4 regions of the Kitasatospora sp. HPM-01-4 genome follow, and region 1 is predicted to be linked to each of the others. Evidence: riboswitches for the same ligand, from Rfam matches in the RefSeq annotation. Region 1 holds a riboswitch; each other region holds the start of a gene.
The links. A riboswitch is a leader RNA that binds a small molecule or an ion and turns the genes downstream of it on or off. The one in region 1 is predicted to bind cobalamin.
Positions count from the first base shown of each region.

Region 2: another riboswitch for cobalamin. It lies ahead of ACSMTC_RS03915 (CoA-acylating methylmalonate-semialdehyde dehydrogenase); the one in region 1 lies ahead of cobN (cobaltochelatase subunit CobN).
Region 3: another riboswitch for cobalamin. It lies ahead of ACSMTC_RS23420 (ribonucleoside-diphosphate reductase subunit alpha); the one in region 1 lies ahead of cobN (cobaltochelatase subunit CobN).
Region 4: another riboswitch for cobalamin. It lies ahead of ACSMTC_RS10875 (cobalamin biosynthesis protein); the one in region 1 lies ahead of cobN (cobaltochelatase subunit CobN).

Region 1 covers NZ_JBPQGP010000005.1:7,027,563-7,034,614, forward strand. The annotation lists gene cobN (cobaltochelatase subunit CobN) at 1-2,886, opposite strand, end outside; cobalamin riboswitch at 3,098-3,244, opposite strand; gene ACSMTC_RS30795 (cobalamin biosynthesis protein CobG) at 3,321-4,559, shown strand; gene ACSMTC_RS30800 (precorrin-8X methylmutase) at 4,556-5,182, shown strand; gene ACSMTC_RS30805 (precorrin-2 C(20)-methyltransferase) at 5,179-6,744, shown strand; gene ACSMTC_RS30810 (S41 family peptidase) at 6,901-7,052, shown strand, end outside.
Region 2 covers NZ_JBPQGP010000005.1:941,191-948,242, forward strand. The annotation lists gene ACSMTC_RS03895 (enoyl-CoA hydratase) at 1-444, opposite strand, end outside; gene mmsB (3-hydroxyisobutyrate dehydrogenase) at 441-1,325, opposite strand; gene ACSMTC_RS03905 (enoyl-CoA hydratase/isomerase family protein) at 1,322-2,392, opposite strand; gene ACSMTC_RS03910 (acyl-CoA dehydrogenase family protein) at 2,392-3,540, opposite strand; gene ACSMTC_RS03915 (CoA-acylating methylmalonate-semialdehyde dehydrogenase) at 3,537-5,036, opposite strand; cobalamin riboswitch at 5,245-5,438, opposite strand; gene ACSMTC_RS03920 (hypothetical protein) at 5,629-5,754, shown strand; gene ACSMTC_RS03925 (GntR family transcriptional regulator) at 6,587-6,997, shown strand; gene ACSMTC_RS03930 (DUF1648 domain-containing protein) at 6,994-7,052, shown strand, end outside.
Region 3 covers NZ_JBPQGP010000005.1:5,368,341-5,375,392, reverse strand. The annotation lists gene ACSMTC_RS23430 (helix-turn-helix domain-containing protein) at 1-344, opposite strand, end outside; gene ACSMTC_RS23425 (GNAT family N-acetyltransferase) at 926-1,420, shown strand; cobalamin riboswitch at 1,474-1,631, shown strand; gene ACSMTC_RS23420 (ribonucleoside-diphosphate reductase subunit alpha) at 1,798-4,197, shown strand; gene ACSMTC_RS23415 (ribonucleotide-diphosphate reductase subunit beta) at 4,230-5,225, shown strand; gene def (peptide deformylase) at 5,297-5,932, opposite strand; gene ACSMTC_RS23405 (tetratricopeptide repeat protein) at 6,032-7,012, opposite strand.
Region 4 covers NZ_JBPQGP010000005.1:2,572,975-2,580,026, reverse strand. The annotation lists gene ACSMTC_RS10885 (putative cobaltochelatase) at 1-232, opposite strand, end outside; gene ACSMTC_RS10880 (cobyric acid synthase) at 232-1,767, opposite strand; gene ACSMTC_RS10875 (cobalamin biosynthesis protein) at 1,997-2,944, opposite strand; cobalamin riboswitch at 3,066-3,247, opposite strand; gene ACSMTC_RS10870 (alpha/beta hydrolase family protein) at 3,540-4,667, shown strand; gene ACSMTC_RS10865 (hypothetical protein) at 4,934-6,439, shown strand; gene ACSMTC_RS10860 (CDP-alcohol phosphatidyltransferase family protein) at 6,551-7,052, opposite strand, start outside.

The DNA.
Region 1 (7,052 bases):
GGCCCGGCGTTCGTCGCCGTGCTCGGCGAGGTCCGCCTGGACGTGGGCGCGGACGAAGTTGTCCTCGTCCGGCTCCTCCTGCCGGGCGGCCAGGCGGACGGCGTCGTCCAGCAGCGCGACCACGTGCGGGAAGGCGTCCCGGAAGAAGCCGGAGATGCGCAGCGTCACGTCGATGCGCGGGCGGCCCAGCTCCTGCGGGCTGATCGCCTCGAGACCGGTGACCCGGCGCGAGGCGTCGTCCCAGACCGGGCGGACGCCGAGCAGGGCGAAGGCCTCGGCGATGTCGTCGCCCGCCGTACGCATCGCGCTGGTGCCCCAGAGCGAGAGGCCGACCGAGGGCGGGAAGGCGCCGTCGTTGTCCGCCCGGTAGCGCTCGATCAGCGAGGCGGCCAGGGCCTGGCCGGTCTCCCAGGCCAGCTTGCTGGGGACGGCCTTGGGGTCGACCGAGTAGAAGTTGCGGCCGGTCGGCAGCACGTTGACCAGTCCGCGCAGCGGGGAGCCGGACGGTCCGGCCGGGACGAAGCCGCCGTTCAGCGCGTGCAGCACGGCGTCCAGCTCGTCGGTGGTCCGCATCAGGCGCGGCACCACCTGGCGGGCGGCGAAGTCCAGCACCTGGCGGACCGCCTCGCCGTGCCCGGCCGCGACCTTCTCCACCGCCTCCGGTGCCCAGTCCTCGGCCTCCATCGCCTCGACCAGCGCACGTGCCTGGGCCTCGGCCGCGTCGGTGGCACCGAGGGTCGGCGCCGCCTCGTCCAGGCCGAGCGCCTCGCGCAGGCCGGGCAGAGCGTTCACACCGCCCCAGATCTGCCGGGCGCGCAGGATGGCGAGCACGATGTTGATCCGGTCCTCGCCGACCGGGGCCTGGCCGAGGACGTGCAGGCCGTCCCGGATCTGGGCGTCCTTGACCTCGCACAGCCAGCCGTCGACGTGCAGCAGGAAGTCGTCGAAGCCGTCGTCCTCGGGGCGCTCCCGGAGACCGAGGTCGTGGTCGAGCCGGGCGGCCTGGATCAGGGTCCAGATCTGGGCGCGGATCGCGGGCAGCTTGGCCGGGTCCATCGCGGCGATGTTGCTGTGCTCGTCGAGCAGTTGCTCAAGGCGCGCGATGTCGCCGTAGGAGTCGGCGCGGGCCATCGGCGGGACCAGGTGGTCGACCAGGGTGGCGTGGGCACGGCGCTTGGCCTGGGTGCCCTCGCCCGGGTCGTTCACCAGGAACGGGTAGATCAGCGGGAGGTCGCCGAGTACGGCGTCCGGACCGCAGGCGGCCGACAGCGCGGCCGTCTTGCCCGGCAGCCACTCCAGGTTGCCGTGCTTGCCGAGGTGTATCACCGCGTGGGCGCCGAAGCCGCCGTCCTCCCGGGCGGCCGCGATCCAGCGGTAGGCCGCCAGGTAGTGGTGCGAGGGCGGCAGGTCGGGGTCGTGGTAGATGGCGACCGGGTTCTCACCGAACCCGCGCGGCGGCTGGATCAGCACCAGCAGGTTGCCGGAGCGGATCGCGGCCAGCACGATGTCGCCGTCCGGGTTCCGGCTGCGGTCCACGTACAGCTCGCCGGGCGCCGGGCCCCAGTGCTCCTCGACCTGCTCCCGCAGCTCGGCGGGGAGCTCGGCGAACCAGCGGCGGTAGTCGGCGGCCGGGATGCGGACCGGGTTGCGGGCGAGCTGCTCCTCCGTCAGCCAGTCCTGGTCGTAGCCGCCCGCCGCGATCAGCGCGTGGATCAGCGCATCGCCCTCGTGTGAGGCATCGTCGCCGACGTCGAGTCCCGGCAGCTCGTCACCGAGGTCCATGCCCTCCGCGCGCAGCCGGTGCAGCAGCCGGACCGCGCTGGCCGGGGTGTCCAGACCGACCGCGTTGCCGACCCGGGCGTGCTTGGTCGGGTACGCGGACAGCACCAGCGCCAACCGCCTCTCGGCGGGCGGGACATGGCGCAGCCGGGCGTGCCGGATCGCGATGCCCGCGACCCGGGCGGCGCGCTCGGGGTCGGCCGCGTAGACGGTCAGGCCGTCCTCGTCCAGCTCCTTGAAGGAGAACGGGACGGTGATCAGGCGGCCGTCGAACTCGGGTACGGCGACCTGGGTGGCGGTGTCCAGCGGGGAGAGGCCGTCGTCGCTGCCCTCCCACTGGGCCCGCGACCAGGTCAGGCAGAGCGCCTGGAGGATCGGCCGGTCGAGCGCGGCGAGCGCGCCCGCGTCCCAGGCCTCCTCGTCCCCGCCCGCCTGCGCCTCGGCCGGGCGGGTGCCGCCGGCGGCCAGCACCGTGGTGACGATCGCGTCGGCCCGGCCCAACTCGGCCAGCAGCTCGGACTCGGCGCCGCGCAGCGAGGAGCAGTACAGCGGCATCGCACGGCCGCCCTGGTCCTCGATCGCCCGGCACAGGGTCTCGACGAAGGCGGTGTTGCCGCTCATGTGGTGGGCGCGGTAGTAGAGCACCGCGATCAGGGGGCCCTCGGTGGTCGAAGGCGTGCGCTCCAGCGGGCCCCAGGCGGGGGCCGAGGCGGGCGGGGCGAAACCGTGGCCGGTGAGCAGCACGGTGTCGGAGAGGAAGGCGCCGAGCTCGGCCAGGTTGGCCGCGCCGCCGTGCGCCAGGTAGGCGTGCGCCTCGGCGGCGATCCCGGCGGGGACGGTGGACAGCTCCATCAGCTGGGCGTCCGGCGCCTGTTCACCCGTGAGCACGACCACCGGGCGAGGGCCGGCCAGCAGCGCGTCCAGGCCCTCCTGCCAGGCCCGGCGGCCGCCGAGCAGCCGGACGATCACCAGCTCGGTGCCCTCCAGCAGCGCGGGCAGCTCCTCGGGGGTCAGCCGGGCCGGGTTCCCGAGGCGGAAGCGCACCGGGCCCTGCGAGGCGCGGGCGCTGAGGAGATCGGTGTCGGAGGTCGACAGCAGCAGGATCATGCGGTGGGCCTCCCGGCCTGGTGGATGGTGGGCCGAGCGGTGCGGTGCTCGGCGGACGGCGGAGTGCGGCGGGTGCCCGGCCGGCCCACGGGAACGGGTGGCGTGGGAGCGTGCGGCGCCGGCTCGGCACACCCGGCACACAGCGGGCGGAGCACGGCGGACCCGGGCATGCGGGAGCGCATCACTTCTGGCCTTCCTCGGGGTCCGCGCCCCGGGCTGGTCGAGGACGGCGGGAGTACCTGGCTCCCAGGGCCCAGTTGAGCCGTGGTTACAGTGGCGGGACCGCACCGGTTTTCCACCGGTTTCCTCCGCATATGCCGTCAGGCCGCCCGCGCGGGCCGCCCGGGAGCATCGTACGGGTTGCGACTGACCTGGGGGGAGTGTGATCTGTTCGGTACGGTGCACCCCGAGCGGTGATCTGTATGCTCGCCGCCATGCCACCCACACCCGACGCCGTCGTGCCGGGCCCCGGTGCGCCCGACCGCGACCGTTCGGACGCCTGTCCGGGGGCCCTGCGGCTGCACACCGCCGACGACGGCTCCCTCGCCCGGATCCGGATACCCGGCGGACTGCTGACGGACCGTCAGGCGATCGCGCTCGCCGAGGCCGCCGAGGAGCTGGGCGACGGCGAGTTGGAGACCACCTCGCGCGGCAACGTGCAACTGCGCGGCCTGCCTTCGGACTCCGGTCTCGAACTCGGCCGCCGCCTGCGCGCCGCCGGACTGCTGCCCTCGGACACCCATGAGCGGGTCCGCAACATCGTCGCCTCCCCGGCCGCGGGGCTGGACGGCCTCGGCCACGCCGACGTCCAGGACTGGGCCCGCGAACTGGACCGGCGCCTGTGCGCGAGCGAGGCGGCGGCCGGGCTCTCCGGCAAGTTCCTCTTCGCCCTGGACGACGGGCGCGGTGACGTCGCCGCCCTCGACGCCGATGTGACATTGATCGCAACCGCCGGCGGCGGCGCCCTGCTGCGCCTCGGCCGCGCCGCCACCGCCCGCCCGGTGCCGCCCGGCCGCGCCGCCGAAGGTGCGGTCCGCGCCGCCGAGGAGTTCCTGCACGCGCTGCGCGCCACCGGCACCAAGGCCTGGCACCTGCGCGAGGCGCCCGAACTGCTCGACCCGGGCACCGAAGAGCTGCCGGCCCTGCCCGGCGCCGCCCCTGCCCCCGGCGCCCTGCCCGGCGGGCTCTCGGTCGGCCTGCGGTTCGGCCGGGTCGGCGCGGCACGGTGGCGGCTGCTGGCCGCGGCCTCGGCCGGGGAACTGCGCCTGACCCCCTGGAGGGGAGTCATCCTGCCGGGGGCGGCGGCCGGCCGGCTGCCCGAGCTGGCGGCGGCCGGGTTCCGTACCGACCCCGGTTCGGCCTGGGAGCGGGCCAGTGCCTGCACCGGGCTGCCCGGCTGCGCCAGGTCGCGGGCCGACGTACGGGCCGACGCGGCACGGGCGTTGGACGCGGCGGCGCGGCGGTCCGCCCCGGGCGGACTGCCCGTGCACTGGTCCGGTTGCGAGCGGCGGTGCGGGCATCCGGCGGGGGAGTGGGTGGACGTCCTCGCCACGGGGCAGGGCTACCGGGTGACCCGCGTCGGCGCCTCGGCGAAGGCGCCGGCGGATGTGTCAGTGAACGTGACGACAGAGCGGATGGCCGAGGCAGTGGCCGAGGCCCGGAGGATCAAGTGATCGAGTACGAGAAGGACGGCGCGGCCATCTACCGCCAGTCCTTTGCCACCATCCGGGCCGAGGCCGAACTGGCCCACCTGCCCGCCGACGTGGCGCAGGTCGCCGTGCGGATGATCCACGCGTGCGGCATGACCGACCTGGTCGAGGACCTGCTCTGGTCGCCCGGCGTGGTCGCGAGCGCGCGCGCCGCGCTGCACGCCGGTGCGCCGATCCTGTGCGACGTGTCGATGGTGGCCAGCGGGGTCACCCGCAAGCGGCTGCCCGCCGACAACGAGGTGATCTGCACCCTCTCCGACCCCTCGGTGCCCGAGCTGGCGAGGAAGATGGGCAACACCCGGAGTGCCGCCGCGATGGAGCTGTGGCTGCCCCGCCTGGAGGGCGCGGTGGTCGCCGTCGGCAACGCGCCGACCTCGCTGTTCCGGCTGCTGGAGATGATCGAGGCCGGTGCGCCGCGTCCGGCCGCCGTGATCGGTGTGCCGGTCGGCTTCATCGGCGCCGCCGAGTCCAAGGAGGCGCTGGCCGCACACCCGTCCGGCCTGGAGCACCTGGTGGTGCGCGGTCGGCGCGGAGGCAGCGCGATCGCCGCCGCCGCCGTCAACGCGATTGCGAGTGAAGAAGAGTGACGGAGCATCAGGAAGTCGCCAGCGGGCGGCTGTACGGTGTCGGCCTCGGCCCCGGCGATCCGGAGCTGGTGACCGTCCGGGCCGCCGCGCTGATCGGCCGGGCCGACGTGGTGGCGTACCACAGCGCCCGGCACGGCCGTTCCATCGCCCGCTCGATAGCCGAGCGCTACCTGCGCGGCGACCAGATCGAGGAGCAGCTGGTCTACCCGGTCACGGTCGAGACCACCGACCACCCCGGCGGCTACCGGGGCGCACTGGACGAGTTCTACGAGGAGGCCGCCGCCCGGCTGGCCGCCCACCTGGACGCGGGCCGGGACGTCGTCGTACTGGCCGAGGGCGACCCGCTGTTCTACGGCTCGTACCAGCACATGCACAAGCGCCTGGCGCACCGCTACCCCACCGAGGTGGTGCCCGGGGTGACCTCGGTGAGCGCCGCCGCCGCCCGGCTGGGTGAGCCGCTGGTCGAGGCCGACGAGGTGCTGACCATCCTGCCCGGTACCCTCCCCGAGGAGGAGCTGACGGCGCGGCTGGCCGCCACCGACTCCGCCGTGGTGATGAAGCTGGGCCGTACCTTCCCGACCGTGCGGCGGGCGCTGGAGCGCTCCGGGCGGCTGGCCGAGGCCCGGTACGTCGAGCGGGCCACCATGGCGGGCGAGCGCACCGAGCCGCTGGCCGAGGTGGATCCGGCGAGTGTCCCGTACTTCTCGGTCGCCGTACTGCCCAGCCGGATCGGGGGCGCGCCCGTCGAACCCGCAGGGACCGCCGAGGGTGCGCAGTGCGCCGACGGCGAGGGCGAGGGCGAGGGCGAGGGCGAGGGCGAGGTCGTGGTGGTGGGCCTCGGGCCGGCCGGCCCGCTCTGGCTGACCCCCGAGGCACGCGGTGAACTGGCCGCCGCCACCGACCTGGTGGGCTACACCACCTACATCGACCGGGTACCCGTCCGTCCCGGCCAGCGGCGGCACGGCTCGGACAACAAGGTGGAGGCCGAACGCGCCGAGTTCGCCCTGGACCTCGCCCGGCGCGGACACCGGGTGGCCGTGGTCTCCTCCGGCGACCCGGGTGTCTTCGCGATGGCCACCGCCGTACTGGAGGCGGCCTGCCAGGAGCCCTACCGCTCGGTGCCGGTACGGATCGTGCCGGGGATGACGGCCGCGCACGCCGCCGCCTCCCGGGCCGGTGCCCCGCTCGGCCACGACTACGCGGTGGTCTCGCTCTCCGACCGGCTCAAGCCCTGGGAGGCGGTGGCCCGGCGACTGCGCGCCGCCGCCGAGGCCGACCTCGTGCTCGCCCTCTACAACCCCGGTTCGCAGAGCCGCACCACCCAGGTCGGCCTGGCCCGCGACCTGCTCCTCGAACACCGCGCCCCCGACACCCCCGTGGTGATGGCCCGCGACGTGGGGGGTCCGACCGAGCGGGTCCGGACCGTCCGGCTCGCCGAACTCGACCCGGCCCAGGTCGACATGCGGACCATCCTGCTGGTCGGCTCCTCGCAGACCCAGGCGGTCCGGCGCGAGGACGGCACCGAGGTGGTGTGGACGCCGCGCCGGTACCCCTCGGCCTGAGCGGTCCGCGACGGGGCGTCAGTCGGGCAGAACACCCGCCTGACGCCCCGTCGAAGGTCTCCCGGGGCAGGGGTACCCGCGCGGCGCACCGCCGCCCGTTCCCGCGGTCTGATAATCGGTCGGCTCACCGGGGGCCTCCCGCTACCATCGCGGCTCATGACGACAATCGCCGACACGGCCGGAACACTCGACACGGCCGGAACACTCGACAGGGCCCTCGCCCTGATCACCGCCGGGTACGTCTTCCCCGAGCGCACCGCCGCCATCGAGACCGCGATCCGCGGACACCTCGCCGCCGGCACCTACGA
Region 2 (7,052 bases), 6.1 Mb from region 1:
GAGCCGCTGCGAGCCGCCGATCCCGGGGATCACGCCGAGCTTGATCTCCGGCTGGCCGAACCGCGCGGTGTCGGCGGCCAGCAGCACGTCGCAGAGCATCGCCAGCTCGCAGCCGCCGCCGAGCGCGTAGCCGGCCACGGCCGCGACCACGGGCTTGCGCAGCGCGCCGAAGCGGTCCCAGGCGGCGAACCAGTCACCGAGGTAGGCGTCGACGAAGGTGAGCGACTGCATCTCCTTGATGTCGGCGCCGGCGGCGAAGGCCTTCTCGGAGCCGGTGATCACCATGGCGCCGACGGCCGGATCCCGGTCGAACTCCTGGGCGGCCGCGACCACTTCGTTCATCAGCCGGGTGTTGAGCGCGTTCAGCGCCTTCGGACGGTCCAGGGTGATCAGGCCCACCCGGTCCCGGCGCTCGACCCGGACGGTCTCATAGGTGTCGGTCATGCGCTCTGCTCTCCCAGGGTGGTGATGATGGCCGAGAAGTCCAGCCCGGCGCCCGTGCCCTGGGCGAACGAGGCGTACAACTCGGCGGCCTTCCGGCCGAGTTCGGCCGGGACGGCGGTGGCGGTGGCCGCGTCCACGGCCAGCCCCAGGTCCTTGGCCATCAGGGCGGCCGCGAACCCGGGGCGGTAGTCGCGGTTGGCGGGGCTGGTCGGCACGGGGCCGGGCACCGGGCAGTTGCTGGTGAGGGCCCAGCACTGCCCGGAGGCGGTGGCGGCGACGTCGAACAGCGCCTGGTGGCTCAGCCCGAGGCTCTCCCCGAGCACGAAGGCCTCGCTGACGGCGATCATGGAAATGCCGAGGATCATGTTGTTGCAGATCTTCGCGGCCTGCCCGGCCCCGGACGGCCCGCAGTGCACCACCCTGCGGCCCATCGCCGAGAGCACCGGCTCCACCGCGGTGAAGTCGGCCTCGTCGGCGCCGACCATGAAGGTCAGGCTGGCGGCCTCGGCTCCGGCCACGCCTCCGGAGACCGGGGCGTCGACGGCGCGGTGCCCCGCGACCCGCGCCAGGTCGCCCGCGACCCGGGCGTCACCGACGGCGATGGTGGAGCAGTCGACGAACAGCGCCCCGGCCGCGGCCGCGGTCAACTCCTCGTACGCCTCCAGGACGTGCCGCCCGGTCGGCAGCATGGTGATCACCAGATCGGCTCCGGTGACGGCCTCGGCCGCCGAGGCCGCCGTCGCCACCCCCTGGCCGGCGGCCCGGTCCCGGGCCGGGGCCGAGAGGTCGTAGCCGGTGACCCGGTGTCCGGCCTTCACGAGGTTGGCGGCCATCGGGCCGCCCATGTTGCCCAGTCCGACGAATCCGATCGTGGCGGTCACCAGCGCTCCATGGGTGTCGTGGCGGCGAGGCCGAGCTCCTGCTCGCCCAGCGGGGCGAAGTGCCGCTCGACCTCGCGGTCGGCGACGTCCGCGAGGCCCGCGGGGGCCCAGCGCGGGTTGCGGTCCTTGTCGATCACCTGCGCGCGGATTCCCTCGGCCAGATCGGCCGTGGAGAGGGCGGCGCAGGAGGTGCGGTACTCCTGGTCGAGCACCGCCTCCAGCGGGCCGAGCCTGCGGGCCCGGCGCAGGGCGGCCAGCGTGACCTTCACCGCGGTCGGCGAGTTGGCGGTGATCCGGTCGGCCGCCTCCTTGGCGGCCGGGTCACCGACGGCCAGCAGCCGCTCGACGATCTCCTCGGCGGTGGGCGCGTCGTAGCACGCGTCGATCCAGGCGCGCCGGCCGTCGAGCGGTGCGGGCGGCGGGTCCGCGACGTGCCGGGCGAGCGCGTGGTGGACGCCCAGCTCGGCGAGGTCGTCCAGCAGCGCCTGGATCCGGTCGGCGGGGACGAAGTGGTCTGCCAGGCCGCAGAGCAGGGCGTCACCCGCGCCGACGGATCCGGCGGTGAGGGCGAGGTGGGTGCCGAGTTCGCCGGGCGCCAGGCCGAGCAGGTAGGTGCCGCCGACGTCGGGGACGAAGCCGATGCCGGTCTCCGGCATGGCGATCCTGGTGCGTTCGGTGACGATCCGGACGCTGCCGTGGGCGGAGACGCCCACACCGCCACCCATGACGATGCCGTCCATCACCGCGACGTACGGCTTGGGGTAGCGGGCGATCCGGGCGTTCAGCCGGTACTCGTCACGCCAGAACTCCTCGGCGGCACGGGGGTCCCCGCCGGTGGCGGCCCGGTGGATGGCGACGATGTCGCCGCCCGCGCACAGGCCGCGCTCACCGGCGCCGGTGATCACCACCGTCGCCACACCGTCGTCGTGCTCCCAGGAGTCCAGTGCCTCGGAGATCCGCAGCACCATCGCGTGGGTGAGGGCGTTGAGCGCCTTCGGCCGGTTCAGGACGATCCGGGCCAGCCGGCCGTTCCGTTCGAGGACGACGTCGTCGGTCCCGGTACTCATCAGGCGGCTCCGGTCAGGCCGCGGGCGACGATGACGCGCATGATCTCGTTGGTCCCTTCCAGGATCTGGTGCACCCGCAGGTCGCGGACGATCTTCTCGATGCCGTACTCGGCCAGGTAGCCGTAGCCGCCGTGCAGTTGGAGGGCCTGGTCGGCCACGGCGAAGCCGGTGTCCGTGGCGTAGCGCTTGGCCATGGCGCACAGTTCCGGCGCTCGGGCGTCGCCGCGGTCCAGCGCGGCGGCGGCCCGCCACACCAGGCCTCGGGCCGCCTCCAGCTCGGTGGCCATGTCGGCCAGCCGGAACTGCAGGGCCTGGGCGTTGCTCAACGGGGCGCCGAACGCCTCGCGTTGGGCGAGGTAGGCCGTGGTGCGCTCCAGTGCGCTCTGGGCGCCGCCGAGCGAGCAGGCGGCGATGCCGAGGCGGCCGCCGTTGAGCCCGCCCATGGCGATCCGGAAGCCGTCTCCCTCCGCTCCGAGCAGCCGGTCGGCGGGCAGCCGCACGCCGTCCAGCAGTACCTGCCGGGTGGGTTGGGCGTTCCAGCCCATCTTCCGCTCGTTCGGCCCGAAGGACAGGCCCGCATCGCCGTGCTCCACCACGAAGGCGGAGATCCCCTCCGAGCCGGGGCCGCCGGTGCGCGCCATCACCACGTAGACCTGCGAGGAGCCGGCCCCCGAGATGAACTGCTTGACTCCCCGCAGGACCCAGTGGTCACCGTCGCGTACGGCACGGGTGGTGATCGCGGCGGCGTCGGAGCCGGCACCCGGTTCGGTCAGGCAGTAGCTGCCGAGGTACTCCGCCGAGCAGAGTCGCGGCAGCCACCGCGCACGCTGCCCGTCGGTGCCGTTCCGGTCGATCATCCAGGCGACCATGTTGTGGATGGACAGGTAGGCCGCGATCGACGGGCAGCCGGTGGCGAGCGCCTCGAACGCCACGACGCCGTCCAGGCGGGTGAGTTCGGAGCCGCCGACGCCCTCGCGGACGTACACGCCGCCCAGGCCGACCTCCGCCGCCTTGCGCAGCACGTCGACCGGGAAGTACTTGGACTGGTCCCACTCCACCGCGTGCGGAGCCAGGTACTCGTCGGCGAAGGCCCGCGTGGTCTGTGCGATGGCGAGTTGATCGTTCGTCAGGTCGTGCACGGTGCTCACTCCATCGTGGGGATGGTGAAGCTCGCGCCCTCCTTGACCCCCGAGGGCCAGCGCGAGGTGACGGTCCGGGTGCGGGTGTAGAAGCGGATCGAGTCCGGGCCGTGCTGGTTCAGGTCGCCGAATCCCGAGCGCTTCCAGCCGCCGAAGGTGTGGTAGGCGATCGGCACCGGGATCGGCACGTTCACTCCGACCATGCCGGTGTTCACCCGGCGGGTGAAGTCGCGCGCGGTGTCGCCGTCCCGGGTGAAGATGGCCACACCGTTGCCGAACTCGTGCTCGCTGGGCAGGCGCAGGGCTTCCTCGTAGTCCGCGGCGCGCACCACGCAGAGCACCGGGCCGAAGATCTCCTCGCGGTGGATCCGCATGCCGGGGGTGACCCGGTCGAACAGCGACGCGCCGAGGAAGTAGCCGTCCTCGTGGCCTTCCAGCCGGAAGTCCCGGCCGTCGACCAGGAGTTCGGCGCCCTCCTGGACCCCGAGCTCGATGTGGTCGCGGACCCGGTCCAGTGCCTCCCGGGTGACCAGCGGGCCGAAGTCGGCGGCCGGGTCGTCCGAGCGGCCGACCTTCAGTGCCGCGATCCGCTCGGTCAGTTTCGCCACCAGGGCGTCGGCGGTCTCCTCACCCACCGGGACGGCCACCGAGATCGCCATGCAGCGCTCGCCGGCCGACCCGTACCCGGCGCCGATCAGAGCGTCGGCGGCCTGGTCGAGGTCGGCGTCCGGCATGATGATCATGTGGTTCTTGGCCCCGCCGAAGCACTGCGCGCGCTTGCCGTGCGCGGCCGCGGTGGCGTAGACGTACTGGGCGACCGGGGTGGAGCCGACGAACCCGAGCGCCTGGACCCGCGGATCCTCCAGCAGGGTGTCGACGGCCTCCTTGTCACCGTTGACGACGTTGAGCACCCCCGGCGGCAGCCCGGCCTCCAGGAAGAGCTCGGCCAGCCGCAGCGGCACCGAGGGGTCGCGCTCGGAGGGCTTGAGGATGAAGGCGTTGCCGCAGGCCAGCGCGGGGGCCGCCTTCCAGAGCGGGATCATCGCCGGGAAGTTGAACGGGGTGATGCCCGCGACCACGCCCAGCGGCTGGCGCATCGAGTACACGTCGACGCCGGTACCGGCGTTGTCGCTGAACTCGCCCTTGAGCAGATGCGGGATCCCGGCGGCGAACTCGACCACCTCCAGGCCGCGTTGCAGGTCACCATGGGCGTCGGCGATGGTCTTGCCGTGCTCGGCGGAGAGCAGCCGGGCGATCTCCTCCCTCTGCTCCTCGACCAGTTGCAGGAAGCGCAGCAGCACCCGGGCACGGCGCTGCGGGTTCCAGGCGGCCCAGCCGGGCTGGGCCTGCTCGGCATCGGCGATCGCGGCCTCGACCTCGGCACGGCTCGCGAGCGGCACCCGGGCCTGCACCCGACCGGTGTTGGGGTCGTAGACGTCGCCGAAGCGCCCGGAGGCGCCGGGGATCCGCTTTCCGGCGACGAAGTGGCTCAGTTCTCGGACCATCGGTTCCTTCTCTCGACAGGGGTGGGAGAGGAGGAATGGAGAGCACCGCCGACGGCCCGGCGCACGGTGGTGCGGCCGCGGACCGGCTCGGCGGTTCAGGCTGACATACCCTCAGGAGCGGTGTGCACCAAGGGTTTTCGGCACAGCACAGCCAGGGTCGGCGAACAGCGGGCGGCCCGGAGTCATGCGTGTCGTCTCCATCCTCGTGGAAAACACGAACCATCCGCGGCCGGTATCCTGACTCCCGGATCACCACCCGCCCTCGGGCCTTCCCGGCTGGCTGCCAGTGGCCGTGACTCCTGCGAGGACGAGCTCCCCGGTCACAGTGGCGGGACCGTGCCGGACTCACACCGGCTTCCCTGACACCGCGGACCTGCCACGACCATATAGTTGGACGTCCTAGTAAGTCCAGGGGTGGCGCCGCCCCGCGCGAGCGTTCCCTCACAGACCTGCTCAATTCCCGGGCGCCCGGCGCTCCAGCGCACCGCGCACCTTCCGACACCACCCGGTGCCCATCCCTCGAACGGGCCTAATCGGTCGTACGGACCGCTCTTCGGCGCTCTGTGTCGATAGAACGGAGGGCAGCACCGGGGTGCCGCCGCGCGCCGTCAGAGTCCCTGACCCGCCCGAGGGCACCCAGCAGATCGTCGCCGAAGCCGCCGCGCCGCTGATCGACGACGCGGCCAACCGCGACCCCCGCCGGTACCGCGCCCCCTAGCAGCTCGACCTGGCCCGCTACCGGCCGGGGCGGACTGAGGACCACGTAGGCCGTGGACGTGGTCGATCAGCTCAGGAGACGACCGACGCAGCCCAGCGGCATCGCGCGCCGGCAACTGGGCGCTCCAGGCACGCCACAGGGGACGGCCGGCTTCGGGCACGCCGATCAGTTCGCACACCACGGCCATCGGCAGCGGATAGGCGAAGTGCGCGATGAGGTCGACGGTCCGCGACTCGCCGGCCTGGACGCGAAGATCCTCCAGCAGGCGTTCGGCGATGCCCTCGATACGGGGCCGCAGGCCGTCCACACGCCGCGCGGTGAACGCCCGCGCCACCAGCCCCCGCATGCGAGCGTGCCTGGGCCGATCCATGTCCAGGAGGGTGTCCGAGAAGTACCGGTGGACGCGGGAGGGCAGGCCCATCGCCTCCATACGCGCGGCCTTCAGATCCGGGCCCGAGTAACCGGCGACCGATTCTGGAGAGTTGACGAACCTGGGGTCGCGCAGCAGGTCCCGGACGTCCTGGTGCCGGGTGACGATCCAGACCGTGGAGCCGTCGGGAAGCCTGCCAGGGCGACCGGGCCCTGCTCGCGCACCCGGCCGTACCCGGTGAAGGGATCGGCCAGCAAGTCCGGAGTGGGAAGACACAACTCCGGTGGGGCGTGTGTCATGTGTCCCCTCTCAGGGGCAGGGTCCGTTCCCGCCGACCCCGGCGGTGGTGGTTCAACGGTGCTCAGCCCCGGAGGTCACGACCGGAAGGCCGGTGGTTCACTTGCCGTCGTCTGATGGTCTGTTCTATAAGTAATAGAGCAGATATACCCGGCGGGAGGCCGTGTGATCCTGAGCATCGACCTGAGCAGCGACGTCCCGATCTACCAGCAGATCAGGAACCAGGTCGTCGAGGCCGTCGCCGCCGGGGATCTGGTCGAGGGGAGCGCCCTGCCTTCGACACGGCAGCTGGCAGGCGACCTCGGCATCAACTTCCACACCGTCAACAAGGCGTACGACCTGCTGCGTCAGGAGGGCCTGCTGCGGCTGAACCGCAAGAGCGGTGCGGTCGTGCAGCGCGACGCGGGCTCCGGGCCGCCACCGCCCGGCTTCGTCGAGGAGTGGTCGGCCCGCCTGCGGACGCTGCTCGCCGAGGCCGTCGCGCAGGGGGCGGAGCGGGCGGCCCTACTGGCGGCGTGCGAGCAGACGATCGGGTCGTTCGGCGTGGACCGACAAGGCCAGGGAGGACCGGCATGACGACCGGAGCAGCAGTGGTTCAAGTGGTCATATCCTCCGTCGTCCTGCTGACGGC
Region 3 (7,052 bases), 1.7 Mb from region 1:
CCGGCGGCACCCAGCAGAAAACTGCCGGTGCAGATCGACAACGCGCGCGCCCCGCGCTCGACCGCGGCGCGCAGTGCTTCGATGAGCTCCGCCGGGTACTCCGCGCGCCGGCCGACCGCGGTGACCACGATCAGGTCCGCCTCGGCCAGCCGCTCGGGCCCGTACGGGACGTCCAGACCGAAGCCGGCGTGGGTGAGGTGCCGCCCCGGGCGGTCGGCGACGAGGGCGAAGTCGTACACCGGCAGCCCGTCGTCACTGCGGTCGATCCCGAACAGCTCGGCGGCGACGCCCAGCTCGAACGGGTGGACCGGCTCCAGCACCACGGCGGCGACGTTCCCCAGCATCCGGCCGGGATGCCGTACGTGCGCCCCCGTCCCGCTCCCTCCCGCCTCGCTCGTCTCCCCGGTCCTTCCACGCGCCCTCGCCCCGCGCGGTTCCGCCCGCGCGGCTCCTCCCCGGACGGCAGGGCCGCTCCCCGGCCTGCCAGGGGTTGGCAGGATTTCGACGCAACCGGTCGTTTCTGCCACTCGTGGCGCCGGCCCGCGCGGACCAGGCTGGAGGCCATGACCCCCGACACCCTCGCGACCTCGCTCGGCCTGATCGGCGCCACCGGCGGCTTCGGACTGCTCGGCTTCCTCATCGGCCGTGAGCTGCCCTGCCCGGGCGACGGCGGGCGGGGCCCAGGAGGCGGTCACGGCGGCGGTCCCGATGGCAGTCACGAAGGCCCCAACCACCCGGCGGCTCCGGTTCTTCCCGACCGCCTGTACGGCACCATGCCGGCCGCCTCCGCCTTCCCGCCGGGGCCGCGGTCCGGCGCCGCCCGCCCCTCGACCGTCCCGCCCGCCGCCTCCACCCGGCCCGCCGCCACCCGACCCGCCACCACCCTGATTGCCGCCGCCGCCCTCCCGTCGGGCACACTGTCCGGATGGGCATCCTCATCCGCCGCGCTCTCGAAGAGGACCTCGAAGCCGCAGGTGACGTCACGGTCGAGGCGTTCGTGGGCGACGGTCACACCTCCCCGGACAGCGGCTACGTCCAGCTCCTCCGGGACGCCGGGCGCCGCAACCAGGAGGCCGAGCTCTTCGTCGCGCTCGACCCGGACAGCCTCCAGGTCCTCGGCTGTGTGACCCTCGCGGTCGGCGGTACCGAGTGGGCCGACATCGCCGAGCCGCACGAGGGCGAGATCCGGATGCTGGCGGTCGGCGCCGCCGCCCGCGGACGCGGTGCCGGCGAGGCCCTGGTCCGTGCCACGATGAACCGCTGCCGGGAGCTGGGACTGGCCGGGATGGCCTTCTCGACCCGCCCGAGAATGAAGGCGGCGCACCGGATCTACGAGCGCCTGGGCTTCGGCCGGACCCCCGAACGGGACTGGGCGCCGGCCCCCGGGACCGACCTCATGGTGTACTCGATCACCTTCTGAGCACCCCTCCCGCACAACCGCAGGGTTGGCCCGGCCGCGACACACGGCACTACATGTGGTGCCGCATCGTCGGACCGCCACAACATGTATGCTCGCTCTCGCTGTCGAAGCAGGGGAACCCGGTGCGAGTCCGGGACTGCCCCGCAGCGGTGAGCGGGCGGCTCTCCAAGCGCCCGCAAGTCCGGTTACCTGCCGACGGCGTGCCACATGGCTTCCCCGCAGATGCCTTGCAGCACCGCAGTACGTCCGGGCCTCGCGGGTGGGCCAGGGGGTAGAGAGCGCGCCGGTTTTCCGGGCGCGCTGTGCCTCCCTGCGCTCACGTCGACCCGGATACGACCCTCATCCGACGCCGCCGCCAGGAGAGAAGCGCCTTGACCATCGCTGCCTCAGTTGCCCTGCCTTCCCAGGGTTCAGCCGCCACCACCCAGACCGACCCCGGTGCGGCACTGCTTCGGCTCCTCACCGACCGCAGCGTTGACCTCCCCCAGGTGGACCCCGGCCACGTCGCCGCCGCCGCGCTGCGCGGCCGCCACGCCGGCTCGGACTTCGCCGAGCTGCGCGGGCTGGCCGTGGAGGCCGCCGCGTCGATGATCGCCGAGGACCCGCAGTACTCGAAGCTGGCGGCCCGCCTGCTCGCCATGGAGATCGCCGACGAGGCGATCAGCCAGGGCGCCATCTCCTTCTCCGCCTCGATCGCCGTCGGCCACACCGAGGGCCTGATCGGCGATGACACCGCCGCCCTGGTCGCCAAGCACGCCGCGGCCTTCGACGCCCTGGTCGACCTGGCCGGCGACGACCGCTTCGAGTACTTCGGCCTGCGCACCGTGCAGTCCCGCTACCTGCTGCGCCACCCGATCACCCGCAAGGTGATCGAGACCCCGCAGCACTTCCTGCTCCGCGTCGCGGCCGGCCTGGCGGTCGGCGACAGCGAGCAGTCGGTGGCCGAGGTGGCCGAGCTGTACCGCCTGATGAGCCGCCTGGAGTACCTGACCTCCTCCCCGACGCTCTTCAACTCCGGCACCAAGCACCCCCAGATGTCCAGCTGCTACCTGCTGGACTCCCCGCTGGACAACCTCGACTCGATCTACAACCGCTACGCGCAGATCGCCCGCCTGTCCAAGCACGCCGGCGGCATCGGCCTCTCCTACAGCCGCATCCGCTCGCGCGGCAGCCTGATCCGGGGCACCAACGGCAAGTCCAACGGCATCGTCCCGTTCCTGCGCACCCTGGACTCCTCGGTCGCCGCGGTCAACCAGGGCGGCCGCCGCAAGGGCGCGGCCTGCGTCTACCTGGAGACCTGGCACGCCGACATCGAGGAGTTCCTGGAGCTCCGCGACAACACCGGCGAGGAGGCCCGCCGGACCCACAACCTCAACCTGGCGCACTGGATCCCGGACGAGTTCATGCGCCGGGTCAACGCCAACGAGGACTGGTCGCTGTTCTCTCCCGCCGACGTCCCCGAGCTGGTGGACCTGTGGGGCGCCGAGTTCGACGCCGCCTACCGCAAGGCCGAGGCCGAGGGCAAGGCCGTCCGCACCGTCCCGGCGCAGACCCTGTACGCCCGGATGATGCGCACCCTGGCCCAGACCGGCAACGGCTGGATGACCTTCAAGGACGCCTCCAACCGCGCCGCCAACCAGACCGCGCTGCCCGGCCGCACGGTGCACTCCTCCAACCTCTGCACCGAGATCCTGGAGGTCACCGACGACTCCGAGACCGCGGTCTGCAACCTGGGCTCGGTCAACCTCGGCGCGCACGTGGCCGACGGCGCCACCGCCGGCGACCTGCTGAACGCGATGGACTGGGAGCGGCTGGACGCCACCGTGCGCACCGCCGTGACCTTCCTGGACCGGGTCATCGACATCAACTTCTACCCGACCACCGAGGCCGGCACCTCCAACTCCCGCTGGCGGCCGGTCGGTCTGGGCGTGATGGGCCTGCAGGACGTCTTCTTCAAGCTCCGGCTGGACTTCGACTCCGCCGAGGCCAAGCAGCTCTCCACGCTGATCGCCGAGCGGATCATGCTCACCGCGTACGAGCGCTCCAGCGAGCTGGCCGAGCAGTTCGGCCGCCACGAGGCGTACGCGGAGACCCGCGCCGCCCGCGGCCAGCTGCACATCGACCACTTCGACGCTGCTCCGCAGTGGACCGAGCGCTGGGACGCGCTGCGCGCCCGGATCGCCGAGACCGGCCTGCGCAACTCCCTGCTGCTCGCCATCGCGCCGACCGCGACCATCGCGTCCATCGCCGGTGTGTACGAGTGCATCGAGCCGCAGGTCTCCAACCTGTTCAAGCGCGAGACCCTCTCCGGCGAGTTCCTCCAGGTCAACCCGTACCTGGTCCGGGAGTTGAAGGAGCTGGGCGTCTGGGACCAGCAGACCCGGGACGCGCTGCGCGAGGCCAACGGCTCGGTCCAGGACTTCAACTGGCTGCCCGCCGAGGTCCGTTCGCTCTACCGCACCGCGTGGGAGCTCCCGCAGCGCGCGCTGATCGACCTGGCCGCCGCCCGCATGCCGTACCTGGACCAGAGCCAGTCGCTGAACCTCTTCATGGCCGCGCCCACCATCGGCAAGCTCAGCTCGATGTACGCGTACGCCTGGAAGGTCGGTCTGAAGACCACCTACTACCTGCGTTCCCGCCCGGCCACCCGGATCGCCCAGGCCGCGACCCGCTCCGCCGCCGTGAACATCCCCTCCCCCACCATGACCGCTGAGGAGCAGGCCGCCGCCATCGCCTGCTCCCTGGAGAACCCCGAGTCCTGCGAGGCTTGCCAGTGAGTACCCCCGCGCCCAGCAACGACGAGCGCAAGATGCTGCTCGACCCCGGCTTCGAGCTGACCCTGCGCCCGATGCGCTACCCGTCGTTCTACGACCGGTACCGGGACGCCATCAAGAACACCTGGACCGTCGAGGAGGTGGACCTGCACTCCGACGTCGCCGACCTCGCCAAGCTGAGCGAGGGCGAGCGGCACCTGATCGGCCGCCTGGTCGCCTTCTTCGCCACCGGTGACTCGATCGTCGCGAACAACGTGGTGCTCAGCCTCTACAAGCACATCAACTCCCCCGAGGCCCGGCTCTACCTGTCCCGGCAGCTGTTCGAGGAGGCCGTGCACGTCCAGTTCTACCTGACGCTGCTCGACACCTACCTGCCCGACCCGGACGACCGCGCGGCGGCCTTCGCGGCGGTGGAGAACATCCCCTCCATCGCACAGAAGGCCAAGTTCTGCTTCAAGTACATGAACGCGGTCGACCACCTCGACTCGCTGCAGACCAAGGACGACCGCCGCGCGTTCCTCCTGAACCTGATCTGCTTCGCGGCCTGCGTCGAGGGCCTGTTCTTCTACGGCGCCTTCGCCTACGTGTACTGGTTCCGCTCCCGCGGCCTGCTGCACGGCCTGGCGACCGGCACCAACTGGGTGTTCCGCGACGAGTCCATGCACATGGACTTCGCGATGTCCGTGGTGGACACCGTCCGCGAGGAGGAGCCCGACCTCTTCGACGACAAGATGGCCCAGCAGGTCACCGAGATGCTGGAGGAGGCCGTCGAGGCCGAGCTCCAGTTCGCCCGTGACCTGTGCGGTGACGGCCTGGCCGGCATGAACACCGAGTCGATGCGCCAGTACCTGGAGGCCGTCGCCGACCAGCGCCTGGCCCGCCTCGGCCTGCCGATCCGCTACGGCTCCACCAACCCCTTCGGTTTCATGGAGCTGCAGAACGTCCAGGAGCTGACCAACTTCTTCGAGCGCCGGGTCTCCGCCTACCAGGTCGCGGTCGAGGGCTCGGTCTCCTTCGACGACGACTTCTAGGCCGCTCGCGCAGAAGCCGGTAGCACGAAGGCCGGTACGGACTCCCGTCCGTACCGGCCTTCGCCGTACCGTCAGTCGTTGGACACAGTCGCGTACTTGGGGGTTCCCTCGGCCATCTGCTTCAGGGCGTCCTTGCGGGCGCGCTTGGAGAGCTTGTCGATGTACAGGAAGCCGTACAGGTGGTCGGTCTCGTGCTGGAGGCAGCGGGCGAAGAAGCCGGTGCCCTCGACCCGGACCGGGTTGCCGTCCTTGTCCCGGCCGCTCACCGCGGCGTAGTCGGGGCGCGGGAGTTCGGCGTAGGCGGTGGGGACCGAGAGGCAGCCCTCGTGGCCGTCGTCCAGGACCCGGCGGCGGTCGGCCGGGAACTCCTCCAGGACCGGGTTGACGACGTGGCCGATGTGGCGCACGCCCTCGTCGTCCGGGCAGTCGTAGACGAAGACCTTGAGGTCCACGCCGATCTGGTTGGCCGCCAGGCCGACGCCCTCGGCCGCGTACATCGAGGCGAACATGTCGTCGATCAGCGCGGACAGTTCGGCGTCGAAGGCGGTGACGTCCTGGCACTCACGGTGCAGAACGGGGTTGCCGACCACGGTGATCGGACGGGCCTCGGCCTTGGAGAGGTCCGGCACCTCACCGATCACCTTGGTGACCGCAGGCTCCTCGTGCTCGTGGTCGTGGTCGTGCTCGTGGTTGTGCTGCTCCGCCATCGTCGCTTCCGCTTCCGTGGATCACTTGGGTTTACCGCTCAAGAGTACGGCCCGAACCCTCTCCGGGTCCTTACCGCCTTTGCCCGGCACCGTCCTTGCTCAGCAGACCTCTTCGAGGTCGCGGTAGGCCCTGGTCCCCGGCGAGCCGGCGACCCAGCGGTCGAGCAGCCGGCGGACCAGCCCGGCGGGCGCGGCGATCCCGCACTCGCGCTCGGCCAGCCAGGACATCCCGCCGCTGCCGCTGAGGTGGCTGAGGTGGCCGGGGTGGTCGAAGTCCCCGTCGTCGTGCGGGTCGTGGTGGTGGGTGTGGCCGTCGTCGGCGGCCATCCGGCTCTCCGAACAGGCCCGGCAGAGCAGCCGCACCGAGGAGGTCCAGTCCTCGGCCGCGTAGCCGGCGTCGGCGACCAGCCGCTCCAGCGCGTCCCGGTCCGCGGCGGTGGCCGCCTGGAGCAGCACCACGAAGGTCGGTACCGGCGAGGGCGCCCAGAGCTCGATCTCGTCGAAGACGGGGTACGCCACCCCGTCGGTGACCCGCTCGCCGTGCGGCGCACCGTCGTGCAGCACCACCTCGCCCCAGCGGCGGCCCGAGGACGGCAACGGGATGGAGAGCACCTCGATCCGCGCCGGGTCCAGGCGTCTGCCCCAGACCACCTCGGACTCGCCCTCCGGGGAGAGCCGGACGGGAGTAGTGCCGAGGTCCAGCTCCACCGGGCTGTCCAGCGCGGCACCGGCGGGCAGCCGCAGGCCGTACGCCTGCCAGGCGCGCCGGGCGAGCGGCCAGTCCTGGAGCGCGGTCGCGGTGATGCCGAGGTTCCACCAGTCGGGGGCGCCCTGCTCGCGGTCGAGCAGCGCGACGGCACGCAGACCGGCGCTGCGCGCCTGGTCCCAGTCCCGGCGGAACTTGTGCAGCAGTGCGAGGTTGAACCAGGAGTCGGAGAGCCACGGCTCCAGGTCGGCCGCCATCACCAGCAGCGCCCCCGCGTCCTCGTAGCGGCCGTCACCGATCAGGGTGAAGGCCCGGTCGGTCGTCTGCCGCCAGGTGGCCGACGGCCGATGCCGTGCGCGGTGGAAGATCCTCACGTTCCGTCCCTGCCGTTGTCGTCCGCCAGTACCGCCGGTG
Region 4 (7,052 bases), 4.5 Mb from region 1:
CCGGGCACTGCGGGTCCACCGCCGCCGGGTCGCAGGCGAACCGGCAGCCGGGCACGGTCGCGATCGACGGCAGCAGCCCGGCCAGCGCACGCACCATGGTCGACTTGGCGGTCCCCTTCTCGCCGCGCACCAGCACCCCGCCCACCGCCGGGGAGACCGCGTTGAGCAGCAGCCCGAGCCGCAGGTCGGCCATGCCGACGATCGCGGTGAACGGGTAACGGACGTCACTCATCAGATCTCCAGAGGTTCCGGTGCACCGGGCGGGAGGAACGGCAGTCCACCGGGTGCCCCGCCCTCGATCAGCTTCCACAGCGCGTCGGTGTCGGCGTGCTCCTCGATCAGGTCGCCGAGCCGGTCGAGACGCTCCTCCCGGGCCGCCGCGAACGAGGTGTCCGACGCGGGCACGAACCCGCGCCCGGCCAACTCGGCCACCTCGCGCAGCAGTCGGCGCCGGAAGCCGTCGTTCTCCAGCACACCGTGCCAGGTCGTACCCCAGACCGGGCCGAGGCGGCACCCGTCCAGGGCGCGGCCGCCACCGTCCGAGACGAACGCCTCGCCGCCCTCGGCCGACACCACGCCGTGGTGGATCTCGTAACCCTCGACCCGCTCGCCCAGCGCCTCGCCGACCGGCCGGGCCAGCACCTTCTCCGCGCCGAACACCACCCGGGTGGGCAGCAGCCCGAGTCCGGCGACCTCGCCGGCCCTGGACTCGACCTCGTCCACGATCACCCGTCCGAGCATCTGGTAGCCGCCGCAGACCCCGAGCACCGGGAGCCCGGCGGCCACCCGTGCCCTCAGCGCGGGCTCCATGCCGCGCTCGCGCAGCCAGGCCAGGTCGGCGACGGTGGCCCGGGTGCCCGGCAGCACCACCAGGTCGGCGTCGGCCAGTTCCTCGGGCCTGGTCGCCCAGCGGACCAGCACACCGGGCTCCTGCGCCAGCGCGTCCACATCGGTGAAGTTGGACAGCCTCGGGAACCGCACCACGGCCACCCGCAGCACGTCCCGCCCGACCGGGCCGCTCACCTGGCCCCGGTCCACCACGGTGGTCAGGTCCAGCGAGTCCTCGGCGTCCAGCCACAGACCGGAGAGCATCGGCAGGGTGCCGAGCACCGGACGCCCGGTCAGCCGGTGCAGCATCTCCAGGCCCGGTGCCAGCAGCCGCGCGTCGCCCCGGAACTTGTTGACGAACCAGCCGGCGACATGCCGCTGGTCCTGTGCCGAGAGCAGCGCCAGCGTCCCGTACATCGCGGCGAAGACCCCGCCCCGGTCGATGTCCCCGACCACCACCACCGGCAGCCCGGCGGCCGTGGCCAGCCCCATGTTGGCGATGTCCCGGTCCCGCAGGTTGATCTCGGCGGGCGAGCCCGCGCCCTCGCAGACCACCACCTCGTACCGGCTCCGCAGATCGGCCAGGCACTCCAGGGCCCGCTCCAGCAGGACGGGCTTGCGCTCGCGGTAGTCCAGCGCACCCACCTCGGCCACCGGCCTGCCGAGCAGCACCACCTGGCTGCGGCCGTCGCCACCGGGCTTCAGCAGCACGGGATTCATCGCCGCCTCCGGCTCGACCCGGGCGGCCTGAGCCTGCATCGCCTGCGCGCGGCCGATCTCGGCGCCGTCGGCCGTGACGAAGGAGTTGAGCGACATGTTCTGCGCCTTGAACGGCGCCACCCTGACGCCCTGTCGGGCCAGCCAGCGGCAGATGCCCGCCGTGACCACGCTCTTGCCCGCATCCGAGGTCGTCCCGGCGACCAGCAGTGCCCCGCTCATGCTCCTCCGCTCCGCTCGACAGTCCTTCCCAAGGGCAGTACCCGCAGGCGCGAGGAACCGCGCGAGCGGCCGTCCGCCTCGGCACCGCTCCCGGCCACCCGCTCCGGCACCGTCCGGGGGCGCGAGGAAACACGCGAACAAGCGCGGACTGCCTCGACGAGCCGCTCGCGCGGTTCCGTGCGCTCCCCAGGGGCCACCCGCCCGCCCGGACCCGCCATCAGACCGCGGCTCACGACCGCCCCCGCCGCCAGGCCCACAGCGCCCGAGCGGTCACGGTGACCGCCAGCGCCAGGGCCCCGACCCGCCGGGAGAGCAGGCACGCCCGCTCGATGTCCTCGACCGCCACCGGCCGCAACTCCGCACCGAGCACCGGCCGGTGCTCCACCCGCTCGCCGTACCGCAGCGTCCCGCCCAGCCGGACCCCGAGCGCCCCGGCGAACGCGGACTCGGCCTGCCCGGCGTTGGGACTCGGGTGCGCTGAGCCGTCCCGCCGCCAGACGCGCCAGGCCCTTCGGGGTTCGGGTGCGGCGGCCACCGCGAGCAGGGCGGTCAGCCGGGCACCGGGCCAGCCGGCCAGGTCGTCCAGCCGCGCCGAGGCCCAGCCGAAGCGCAGGTGGCGCGGCGAACGGTGCCCGACCATCGCGTCCAGCGTGTTGACGGCCCTGAAGGCCAGCAGCCCGGGCGTACCGGCCAGCGCACCCCAGGTCAGCGCGTTGACCACGGCATCGGCGGTGTTCTCGGCCACCGACTCGACGACCGCGCGCGCGATCTGCTGCTCGTCCAGCGAGCTCGGATCGCGGCCGCACAGATGAGGCAGCCGCTCCCGGGCGGCGGCGAGCTCACCGGCGCGCAGGGAACGGCCGATGGTCGTGGCCTCCCGGGTCAGCGAGGTACCGCCGAGCACCGTCCAGGTCGCGGCGGCGGCCAGCGCGGCCTGCCCGTACCGGCTGCGCCCGAGTGCCCGTCCGGCGAGGTGCGCCCCGGCCGCGACCGTGCCGACGCAGACGGCGGTGTACACGGCGCCGGCCGCCCGGTGGTCACGCCACAGGGCGCGCTCCAGCCGCCCGGCAGCGGTACCGAAGACGGCGACCGGGTGGCCGCGCCGGGGGTCGGCGAAGGCGGCGTCGGCGAGGTAGCCGGCGATGCTGCCCAGGGCGAAGGCGGAGCCGCGATTCAGGCGGGGCACGGCGCGGATTCGGCGGCGGCCCGGGCGACGGGTACGGCTCGGTCGAACGGCGGCCTGACCTCGGCCGGGGCAGCCTGCATGGCGGGCGTGTCCTCACTCAGGGTCCGCGCCCTGGATCGACGTACCGGGGGCGAGAGTCTCCTGGCTTCCGGGTCGGACACACCCTCGGGCCTTCCAGCAGCCGTACGACCGGACCACCGTGACCATGGATCGAGCGTGCTCCCCGGTGACAGTGGCGGGACCGCGCCGGACTCGCACCGGCTTCCTCTGCATGCCTCCGTTTGGCTGAAAGATCCCACCACGGTCCGCGACCGGGAGTCAACAAACCGCGCGGAGGGCTTGATCACAACCGCCTCGGCCGCCCGCCGTGCGGCACGCCGTCTCCGGGAGCTCTCCGCCCGCCGCCCTGGCCGCAGTAGAGGGGCCGCAGTAGAGAGGCCGCGGTAAAGAGGCCGCGGTAAAGAGGCCGTGGTAAAGAGGCCGCGGCCCCGGGCGGCCGTTCGCGGGTCCGCCTTCCGGTGGCAGGCCCGCCGCGCGGAGAGTGCACTGGAGGTGCCTTCCAAACCAGCTCACACCGGGGAACACTATGCGTAGGGGAACCGCCGCCGCCGTGGCGGCCGCCGCTGTGGCGGTCGCCGCCGTCGGAGCCGGAGCAGCGATCGTCCTGATCGGCCGAAGGGTGTCCGAGCGCACGGTCCACCCGCTGTTCGGGAAGCCCGGCGAGGCCAACCTGTGGGTGCACGACGTCGCCGCCGGACGCGTCTCCCTCACCCGGGCCCCGGAGACGGTACGCCCGGGCCGCTACGCACTGGAGTGGCCGCGCGGCGGCCACGCGGTGGTCGGCGAGGTCCTGGGCACCGACGTCCAGACCGTCACCCGTCGGCTGGAACGCTCGGAGAGCGGAACCCTCACCGCCGGCACCGAGGTCGAGCTGACCCCCCGGGTCTACCGCGGAGACCCGACCAGCGCCCTCGGCATCGGGTTCACCGAGACCGCCGTCCAGGGCGAGCTCGGGCCGCTGCCGGCCTGGCGCGTCGACGCCATGCGCGGCAGCTGGGTGATCCTGGTGCACGGTCCGGGCGCCGACCGCACCCAGGCGCTGCCGGTGCTCCCGGTGTTGCGCTCGCTGAAGATGCCGACACTCACCGTCACCTACCGGGGCGACGCCGGCGCCCCGCCGTCGCCGGACGGGCTCGGCCACTTCGGCGAGACCGAGTGGCGGGACGTCGAGTCGGCGATCCGGTTCGCCCTGGACAGCGGCGCGGGGCGGGTGGTGCTGTACGGCTGGTCGCTGGGCGCCACGATGTGCCTGATGGCCGCCGAAAGGTCCTCCCGGCAGGAGCCGATCGCCGGTCTGGTACTGGACTCCCCGATCCTCGACTGGTCGGCGAGCGTGCGCAGGGAGAGCGTCCGCGCCGGCATCCCGAGCGCCCTCGCCAACCTGGGCGCGCTGGCCGCAGAAGGCCGTACCAAGGTGGACCTGGAGGCCCTCGCCCGCCTCGCGGACGGGACCGGCCTGCGCGTGCCGACCCTGCTGCTGGGAAGTCCGGCGGACAGCATCGCGCCGATCGCGGCCGCCCGCCGCCTCGCGCAGCGCCGCAGCGACCTGGTGAGCCTGCACGAGGTGCCGGGCGCGGAGCACGCCCAGCTCTGGAACGCCGATCCGGACGGCTACGCCGAGGTGCTGCGCCGCTGGCTCACGCCGCTGCTCTGAGCCAAGGGTACGGTTACTCCGAGTATATCGTCGATCACGTCGATCAGGACCGCCAAAGGATCACTTCCGGCCTTGATCTGATGATTCGTCGATCAGCTTTGTTCAGTTTTGTTGGGTGCACGACATTCGAATCAAGCCAACAATTCGAATATCAGGCCCGGTTTGCGGGCTGTTGCCCGATCTCTTCCACCCAGTCCAACCGGGCGGCCGAAGACGCGCCGAACCGGATGTGACAGAAGGCCGGTGCACGGGGAAGACTGCACGGCGTGACGTCTCGGAATCCGCGCGACCGTGATGCCCCGCTCCAGCCGACGATCGGTACCGGTGCGACGGTGACCCGTCTGCCCGGTACGGCCCGCCGCGCCGACGGCGCCCACCCCGGCCACCCCGCAGCAGCCCGCCGCCGCGCCCCGGCGCCCAAGCCCGGGCGGGGGAGGGTCCCGGTGCCCGACGGCTTCCCCGCACCGGCCGAGCTCGCCCCGCTGGCCCGCCGGATGCTCGTGGACGCCGTACGGATCGCGCGCTGGGCGGGTGAACTCGACAAGGTCGACCGCCGGGGCGAACTGCTCCCCGAGGACGCCCGCGACGCCGGAGCGGCCCTGGCGATGACGGTCGCCGCCGCCGCCAAGGCGTGGGGCCAGGCCCTGCTGGTCGGCCTGGTCGAGCTGCGCGAGGGCGGCGCGGGGCCGGGCTGGCGGCTGCACGCCTGGGAGCACGACGACGAGGCGGTGATCCGGGGCTGGTCGGCGCTGTTCGACTCCTGGACGCTGGTCGCACCCGTCCCGCCCGCCGCGATGCGCGGAGTCTTCGCCCACCTCGCCGGGCAGGCCGTCGACCACGTGCCGCAGCTGCTCTCCTTCCTGCACCTGGTGGACGGCCCGGTCGTCGACAGCGAGCTGCTGGAGCTGCTCCGCCGCGGCCTGGACGAGCGCCGGCACGGCGCCGGTACGGGCACCGTGGCACTCTCCCCGGTCCCGCACGCGGCCTCGGCCGTCTCGGCCGTCCGCGGCACCTGCCGCGAGCCGCAGGTCGGCACCCCGCCGGCCGCCCCCGCCGACGTCGCCGCGGTCCTGGACTGGATGCTGGACGGCCTCGCCGCCGTCGGCGCCCTGGTCCGCAGGGACGAGGCCGCGGAGCTCTCGCCGCTCGGGCACTGGGCCGTGCGCGCCAAGCTGGAGGAGATCTGCACGGTCGCCCAGACGGCCGCCGGGCACATCGAGCAGAGCGCCCTGGAACTCCTGGACGCCTGCGCCCACTACTCCCCGGGGCCGGCCCGCGCCGAGTACCGGGCCTGGGTCGCGGCCCGTCCGGTGGACCGTGCGGTCGCCGAGCTGCTGGACGCCGCCCGGGGCGAGGACGCGCTGCTGCGCGGGCTCGCCTTCGAGGCGCTCCGGGTCGCCGGGGGCACCGCGGAGAAGGCCGTCCGGGCGACCGTGGACGAGGCGGTGCTGCGGCCGTACGCGCTGCTCTGGCTGGCCGAGCAGTCGGACGAGGGGGTGTCCCCGGCCGATGTGCTCGGGGCGGCGGACGCCGCCTGGCTCTGGGTGGACACGGCCGCGGCGGTACTGGACCACGGTGAGACCGAGCTGCTGGTCGGCCATGTCGAGGGTGCCTCGGCGGGGGAGCCGGTCCGCCTGTTCAACCGCGCCCGCCAGTCCGGCCACCCCCGCGCGGCCTCCGTCCTCACCGCCGTCGCGGGCGTCCACCCCGATCCCGCCGTCGCCCGCGCGGCCCGCCGCTCCGCCTTCAGCGTCCACCGCGGCGGGGCCTAGCGGCCTGTCCGGCGGTACGTGGGGGCTGCTTCCCCGAGGCCCGCGAACAGCCGAAGGGGCCCGGATCCCTGGGCGGGAATCCGGGCCCCTTCGGGGTGTCCAGGACGGGTCTCAGCAGCCCCGGGACTCCGCGCGGCGGGCGCGGACGTCCCCGACCTTCTGCCCCACCTTGCGGCGGATGACCAGCAGCGGCGCCATCGCGGCCAGCGTGATCTGCGCGATCGCCCCGATGTGCATCAGCGTGTCGCCCCCGGGCAGGCCGGCGGCCCAGGCCGCCAGGCAGCCGATGGAGACCACGATCCAGCAGAGCGTCGCGGTGGCGAGCAGCCCCTGCGGCTTCGGGTACTCGATCCGGCTCACCATCAGGTACGCCACGCCGAGGATCATCAGCAGCCCGAGCAGCAGCGGCGGCTCCAGCAGCACGATGGCGATCACCGTCATCGCACCCATCGGACAGGGCATGCCCTGGAAGATCCCGGGCCGCATCTTGACGGCCGAGAACCGGGCGAGGCGCAGCACCACCGCGAGCAGCACGGTCACCGCGATGAACGCGGAGAGCTGCTGGTTGCCGTCCGGCGAGACGATGCCCCAGACCGCGACGAAGTAGGCCGGA